One region of the Streptomyces sp. NPDC002701 genome, then DNA from elsewhere that is predicted to be linked to it. Evidence: riboswitches for the same ligand, from Rfam matches in the RefSeq annotation. Region 1 holds a riboswitch; the other holds the start of a gene.
What was found. A riboswitch is a leader RNA that binds a small molecule or an ion and turns the genes downstream of it on or off. The one in region 1 is predicted to bind cobalamin.
Positions count from the first base shown of each region.

Region 2: it holds a riboswitch for cobalamin, as region 1 does, so the genes downstream of both, ACFYXC_RS34990 (hypothetical protein) here and ACFYXC_RS38610 (energy-coupling factor ABC transporter permease) in region 1, are expected to answer to the same signal.

Region 1 covers NZ_JBIAQL010000033.1:3,051-6,966, forward strand. Annotated here, with positions in the region: gene ACFYXC_RS38605 (cellulase family glycosylhydrolase) at 1-1,582, opposite strand, end outside; cobalamin riboswitch at 1,769-1,952, shown strand; gene ACFYXC_RS38610 (energy-coupling factor ABC transporter permease) at 1,982-2,695, shown strand; gene ACFYXC_RS38615 (energy-coupling factor ABC transporter substrate-binding protein) at 2,692-3,177, shown strand; gene cbiQ (cobalt ECF transporter T component CbiQ) at 3,184-3,916, shown strand, end outside.
Region 2 covers NZ_JBIAQL010000022.1:51,872-55,787, reverse strand. Annotated here, with positions in the region: gene ACFYXC_RS34995 (ferric reductase-like transmembrane domain-containing protein) at 121-1,104, opposite strand; cobalamin riboswitch at 1,340-1,557, shown strand; gene ACFYXC_RS34990 (hypothetical protein) at 1,615-2,478, shown strand; gene ACFYXC_RS34985 (cysteine synthase family protein) at 2,475-3,497, shown strand; gene ACFYXC_RS34980 (ATP-grasp domain-containing protein) at 3,494-3,916, shown strand, end outside.

The DNA.
Region 1 (3,916 bases):
CCGCGGGGATGTCGGACGTGTACGAGGCGGGCGCGACGCTCACCGTCGCGCCGCTCTGGGTCGGTGTCCCTCCCCACATGTTCGAGACCGTCTGACCGTTGGCGAAGGCGAAGACCAGCTTCCAGCCGCTGATGGCGGCGGGGCCGGTGTTGCGGATGGTGATCTCACCCTGGAAGCCCCCCGGCCACTCGTTGGCGACGCGGTAGCCCACGGAGCAACTCGCCCCGGGTGTGCCGCCGCCCTCGTCCGTGGTGACGTTCACCGTGGCCGAGCGGGCCGAACGGTTCCCGGCCGCGTCACGTGCGTAGACGGCGAAGGCGTAGGCCGTGTCCGCGGTGAGGCCGGTCACGGTGGCGGTGGTGGTGGCGGACGCGGCGACCGTGCTCTCGGCGCCACCACCGACCCGGACGACGTCGTAACCGGTGACACCGACGTTGTCGGTGGCGGCGCCCCAGGTGAGGGTCACCGAGGTGGCCCCCACGGCGGAGGCGGCGGGGGTGCCCGGAGCGGTCGGGGCCTGGGTGTCGCCCGGGTCGCCGCCGCCGAAGACCGTGGCCTCCTTCGAGGTCTGGACGATGCCGTTGGCGCCGTTGAAGATGCGTTGCCCCCAGGAACTCAGCCGGCTGGGGTCGAAGCCGATCGCCAGGTCGAGGACGGGGTCGGTGTTGCCGCTCCAGGACCAGGCGAGGTAGCCGAGCCGGAGCTGCTGCGCCGCGGCCATCATGGTGTCCTCGTCCGGGTCGCCGTACTGGTCGGCCGGTCCGCCGAACTCACCGATGAGGATGGGCAGTCCGGCGTTCACGAAGGCGTTCAGGTAGTCCGTGATCTCCTGCGCGGTGTCGTAGACGCTGTACATGTGGATCGAGAAGATCAGGTTGCCCGTGGGGTCGGCGTCGTAGACCGACCGGGCGTTGGCGCGCATGACCCCCTGCCAGTCCTGACCCCAGTTGGGCGCGTCGACCATGATGATGTGCTCGAACCCCGCGGTGCGCAGCTTCTTGATCGCGGCGGTCGTGGGGGCGGTCCAGCCGGCGGGGTCGGTGTTGCCCCAGGGCTCGTTGCCGATGTTGACGATGACGTAGTTCTCCTGGCCGGCGAGCACGTTCTTGAGGCTGATCCAGTAGTCGGCCGCGTGGTCGAGCGTGCCGGCCGCCGCCTCCTCGCCGTAGCCGGTGGTGTCGTGCACCTCCAGCACACAGATCAGCCGGTTGGCCTTGCACTGGGTGATGACGGCGGCGACGTCCTCGGGGCTGTTCCTGGTCCATCGGTGGCCGTCGGAGAGGACGACACGGACCGTGTTGGCGCCGAGTGCCTTGATGTCGGCCAGCGACTGCGTCTCACCCGGATACCAGGTGTGGGCGTGGTTGACGCCCCGCATGACGAAGTCGTTCCCGTTGCCCTCCAGCAGGCGGCCGTCGTCGACATGGAGGCCGGTCGCGCGAGCGCCTGAGGGCTCGGCGTGTGCCGTGGCCGGGACCAGGGCGCCCGCGACGGTGAGCCCGAGGAAGGCGGCCAGTCCGGCCAGCAGGGCGCTGACATGACTCTTCCGTGTGGTGCGTGTGGTGCTTCTTGTTCTTCTCACTGCGACTCCAGGAGTGAGCGTCAAGAGGCGTTGGCTTCGGATGGTGGGAGCGCTCCCACAGCGTTCCCATGAAGTCATCTTGCCAGGGGCACGTCAAGACTTGGCGCACGCTCCGACGCGTAACAGATGGTCAGGAGCCACCCGTGCGCCCCTGGGGGGCCGCTTGTCACCACCCCGGTACGCGCACTACTGTCACCACGCCTTGGTGCTCGGGAAATCGGTGTGATGCCGGTGCGGCCCTCGCCACTGTGATCGGGAAGTCCGGCTCCGGCCCTCACGGGCAGCCACTGGGTCCTCGGACCCGGGAAGGCGGAGCGCGGGTGGTTTTGACCCGTAAGCCAGGAGACCGGCCAAGGCGCGTCAACCATCCACGAGGTGCTGGAGAGGGTCTGCTGAGCCATGCACATAGCCGAGGGTTTCCTTCCTCCGGCGCACGCGGTCGCCTGGGGCGTCGCGTCGGCGCCGTTCGTCGTCCACGGAGTCCGGTCGCTCACCCGTGAGGTCAGAGAGCACCCCGAGAGCACGCTGCTCATCGGGGCGTCCGGGGCCTTCACGTTCGTCCTCTCCGCCCTGAAACTGCCGTCGGTGACGGGGAGTTGCTCGCATCCCACGGGCACGGGCCTCGGCGCCATCCTGTTCCGGCCGCCGGTCATGGCGGTCCTCGGCACCATCACCCTGCTCTTCCAGGCGCTGCTGCTCGCGCACGGCGGGCTCACCACGCTGGGTGCCAACGTCTTCTCGATGGCGATCGTCGGGCCGTGGGCCGGCTACGGGATCTACCGGCTGCTCCGGCGGTTCGGCGTGCCGCTGATGGTCGCGGTGTTCTTCGGCGCTTTCGTCGCCGACCTGTCCACCTACTGCGTGACCAGTGTGCAACTGGCGCTGGCGTTCCCCGACCCCAGCAGCGGATTCCTGGGCGCACTCGGCAAGTTCGGCTCGATCTTCGCCGTCACCCAGATCCCGCTCGCGGTGAGCGAGGGGCTGCTGACCGTCCTCGTGATGCGGCTGCTGGTGCAGTCGAGCAAGGGGGAACTGACCCGGCTCGGCGTGCTCCTCACCAGGAAGCAGTCCCCGGCCGAGCAGGCCGGGACGACCGGGGCGGTGGCCCGATGAGCCGCAACGCGAAGATCAACTCCCTGCTGCTGTTCGTGGTGGCCGCCCTCGCCGTACTGCCGCTGGCTCTCGGTCTCGGCGACCACAAGGAGGAGCCGTTCGCGGGCGCCGACGCGGAGGCGGAGACCGCGATCACCGAGATCGAGCCGGACTACGAGCCGTGGTTCTCCCCCCTGTACGAGCCGCCGTCCGGGGAGATCGAGTCGGCCCTGTTCGCCCTCCAGGCAGCCCTCGGCGCGGGCGTCCTCGCCTACTACTTCGGCGTGCGCCGGGGCCGGCGGCAGGGCGAACTGCGCGCGCTGGCCCAACTGGACGCGCGGGACGGGCAAGACGCGCAGGATGCGGGGCCCGGGCCCGGCACGGCGCCGGACGGCGGCACGAGGGGCCCGGACGGGGAGACGGCCCCGGACGGCCCGGCGGCCTCGGTGGGCGCGCCCGGCGCCGTCGCCGACGGTGGCGGGTCCGCGGCCGGCCGGACCTGAGTCCTCGTGCTGCCCATCGACGCGGCGGCGCACAGCAGTCGCTGGCGCCGCCGCCATCCCGTGGACAAGGCCGTGCTCGGGCTCGGTCTGACCGTGCTGGCGATCTCGCTCCCGCCCTGGCCGGGCGCCGCACTGGTGCTGGTCACGGCCCTGGTCGCGCTGCTCGGCCCGGCCGCCGTGCCCGCCCGCCGGCTCTGGCGCGCCTACCGGGTGCCGCTGGGTTTCTGCGTGACCGGGGCGCTCCCGCTGCTCGTCCAGGTGGGCGGCCCGGACGGGTTCCTGACCCTGGCCGCGGGCGGGCCGGTACGCGCCGGGGAACTGGTGCTGCGTACCTCCGCGGCCTCCCTCGGTGTCCTGCTGTTCGCGTTCACCACTCCGATGTCCGACCTGCTGCCGCGGCTGGTGAACGCCGGGGTGCCCGCACCGGTCGTCGACGTGGCCATGGTGACGTACCGGATGAGCTTCCTGCTCCTCGACTCCGTGCGCCGGATCAGGGAGGCGCAGGCCGCCCGGCTGGGTCACACCACGCGGGCCGCGACCTGGCGTTCGCTGGCCGGGCTCGGCGCCACCGCCTTCGTCCGGGCCTTCGACCGGGCGGCCCGGCTGCAGACCGGGCTCGCCGGGCGCGGTTACGACGGCACCCTGCGCGTCCTGGTGCCGGAGGCCCGGATCTCCCCCCGCTTCACCCTCGCCGGTGCCGCGCTGCTCGTGGCCGTGGCCGCACTCACCTTCGTACTGG
Region 2 (3,916 bases), on a different contig from region 1:
TGCTCACCTCCGTTCAGGTGCCCCGGGCGATGGACTTCCGTCTGCAATGTCCTCCGTCGCGTCCGGGTCGTTCACCAGGCCCAACCACACCGGCCGCGCTCCGAGGCGCGCGGCCGTGCGTCACTCGGGCTCGTGTGGACTCGTCGCGGGTGGTTCGGCCGGGCGTTCGCGGCCGCCGTCGTGGCCGGACGCCACCACGATGACGAGGCCCACCACAACGGCCCCGGCGGCCACCCGGCCGGCGGCCCGCGTCACCCAGCCCGGCAGCGACACGCCCTCGCACCGCGTCGGTGCAGCCAGTCGCTCGGCCCGACGGGCAGGCCGCAACAGCCGGGCCAGCAGCAGCGCCGCGACCGGGAGCTGCAGCAGCCACAGGACGGTGCGCGGCCACTCGCCGTACCAGACGTTGGTGCCGTACAGCAGGGTGTGCCACACGCTCAGCACGTACACGACGATGACGAAGCGGTGCAGTCGGCGCCAGGTGCTGGCGCCGATACGGTGGCGGACGTAGAACAGCAGGCCCAGGGGGACGGCCAGATACAGAGCACCCTGACCCAGCGGAATGGCGATCCGGCCGGTGCCCGAGTCGTACCAGCCGGGCACGAACGTGTCGGCGAATCCCGCCCACAGCCGTTCGAGCCACGCCAACTCCGCCTCGTAGCGCACGAGTTCCGCCGCGAACATCAGCGCGTGCGCGAACATCAGGGCCATCGTGGTCAGGCTCGTGGTGCGGTGCCAGCGTTCCAGCACCTGCCGGGACACCGGCAACCGGGCGGGACGCGGCCCCGACAGCAGCAGACCGAGCATGACCGTGCCCCAGGCCCACAGCAGGCCCGACCAGCCGAACGCCTGGCTGAGCAGATACATCCAGTACGTGCCGGCGTCATCCATGAACGGCATGACAGCGACCGTCGCCGAGTCACCCGACTCCACGCGGGCGTACAGGAACGCGAAGACGGCCGCCGTGACCAGGACGGCGGCAGTGGCGTCGGGGAGCGCGGAACGCAGGTCGGCACGCAGGACGACGCGCTCGGGCGGGCGCTTGTCACGGGCGGGCGGCGGGACCGTCGTGCCGCCGTCCTCCGGCGTCGTCTCTGGCAGCATCCTGGGCCTTCCGGGCGCGGTCTTCCGAGGAGAGGTGCAGGTGACGTCGACGCACCAGTGTGCGGGGTGTGACCGGGATTACGGAGAGCACATCCGGCCAGAGTCATCGTCCGACCGGCCGAATCGTCTCGAGCCCCCGTTACCACCCGACCGATCGCATTCGGACAACTGCCGTCTCGCCCCTGCCGCATCGGCGGGAGCCACCCTACGCTGATGCCCGCAGTCGGTTCGAGCCTCCTGTCCCTCCGGGTCCGGTGGCGCGACGCAAGAGGGAACCCGGTGGGAATCCGGGACTGTCCCGCAGCGGTGAGTGGGAACGAAAGCCGTCAACAGCACTGGGCCCGATCGTGTGGGGGCCGGGGAAGCGACGGTCGGTAGGTGCCCACCGGTGACCGGTGTCCCCGGTGAGCGAGCCCACGAGTCCGAAGACCTGCCACTGCCCCCGTACGCGATGTGCGGGTGGTGCACGGTGACCTCGAGGACCGGGTCGGCGGTACGGAGGAGGGTTTCGTGACGGGCCGTACCGTGTCCGGCGTCTGCCACGGCACACTGCGCGAGCTGTACCAGGGCCCGCTGCGGGCGGACACGGAGCCGGACATCGCCATCGTGTCGTTCCCCGTGGACCGCCACTCCTGGACGCATTTCACTCAGGACACCCGGCCGCCGGGCTCACCACCCGTCGGTGCGAAGTCCGCGAACGCGGCCCGGCTCTTCCTGGAACACTTCGGACTCACGCTGCCGCCAGGCCGTTGGAGTACCCACTCCGACCTGCGGGTGGGCGTGGGAATGGCCAGCTCGACCGCCGACATCGTGGCCACCCTGCGCTGCCTGTTCCGGCTCTTCGCCCTGCCGTACGACACGGAGGTGGTCCTCGGCATCCTGGCCGCGGTCGAGCGGGCCGACAGCGTCTTCCTCGACGAGTTCGCGCTGTACCTCAGTGGCCGGCACCAAGTGGTGCGGCGCCTGGGCACGGACATCGGCTTCCACACGGCGTACCTCACCGAGCCCGGGACGGTGGACACCTCCGCCGTCACCGGCCTGCTGCTGGCGCACTACCGGCGGCACGGCGAGGAGTACGAGCGGTGCCTGACCGACCTGCTGAAGGGTTTCGCCTCCGGCGATCCGGCCGCCGTCGCCCGGGCCGCCACCGCCAGCGCGACCCTGTCGCAGAGCGTGCTGCCCAAGGCGACGTTCGACAGCATGCTGGCCCATCGGGAGCGGTTCGGCGCCGACGGCATCTTCGTCGCCCACACCGGATGCCTGATCGGCTACCTCTTCCCCGGACGCCTGCACACAGACCTGAAATCCGACCTGTCCGCCTTCTTCCACTCGCTCGGCCACCAGTGTTCCTTCGCCCGAGGAGGCTATGGGTGACCCACCCCCACATCGCCGACGCCCTGAAGGTCCCCGATCTCGTCCGGCTCACAGACGGCCTCGTCCTCGTCCGGTTCGAGTCGATGAAGATCTACTCCGCGCTCGCCGCCGTCCGCCACCTGCTGGAACGGGGCACGATCCGCCCGGGACAGACCCTGATCGACAGCTCCAGCGGCATCTACGCCTACGCCCTGGCGCTGGCCTGTCACCGCTACGGCATGCGCTGCCACATCGTCGCCTCCACCACCGTGGACACCGCCACCCGCGCCCAACTGGAGATCCTCGACGCCACCGTGGAACAGGTCCGCCCCTCCAGGAATCTCAAGCTGGACCAGGAGTTGCGGGTGCGGCGGGTGCGGGAGCTCCTGACCGACCATCCCGACTGGCACTGGATGCGCCAGTACCACGACGACGTCCACTACCTCGGCTACCACGAGGTGGCCGACCGGATCACGGCCGCGTTCCCCGCCACCGCGCTGACCGTCGTCGGAGGGGTGGGCTCGGGAGCCTCTACCGGCGGCCTCGTGGAGCGCCTGCGCGCCACGGACCCCTCGGTGCGCCTCGTCGGCGTCCAGCCGTTCGGCAGCGTCACCTTCGGCAGCCAGGACCACCACGACCCGGAGGCGATCATCGCCGGCATCGGGTCGTCGATCGTCTTCGACAACGTCCGCCACCACCTCTACGACGCCGTGCACTGGCTGGACTTCACCCACGCCATGTCCGGCACGATCGCCCTGTTGCGCGACCACGCCGTCTTCGCCGGACTCTCCACCGGCGCCGGATACCTGACCGCGACGTACGAGGCCCGCCGCCACCCCGACCGGCTGCACCTGGTGATCGGAGCCGACACCGGACACCGCTACGTCGAACGCGTCTTCGCCCGCCACACCGAAGCCCTGGACCCCGCCGCGCTGAAGCCGGTCGAGGTCTCCACCCCCGAGGAGATGTCCATGCCCTGGTCCAGGATGGCGTGGCGGCGCACCGCCGACCCGGCCGGCGGGAAGGAGCGAGCGGCATGACCGTGGCGTGCCTGGAGTCACTCACCTTCGGTCTCGGACACCTGGTGCGCGCCGCCGAGGTGCTCGGCGAGCGGCTCACCCTGCTGACACGCGACCGCGCCTACTACTCGTACGAGCTGCAGAGGCTTCCGGCGGACGCCCTCGACGTCGTCGTCACCGACACCTTCGACGTGGAAGGGCTCACGGATCTGCTGCACCGGACACCTCGGCTGCGCGGTCTGATCAGCTCCACCGACACCTGGACCCTGGCGGGCGCGGAACTCGCCGACCGTCTCGGTCTGCCCGGTCTCGATCCGGCCGTGTTGCGACTGACCCGGGACAAGGCGGCCGTACGCAACCGGCTGCACGACGCCGGGCTGACGCGCGGGCGCGCCGTGGAGGCGACCGGGACGGAATCGGGGAACGTGCCGCTCAAGGAG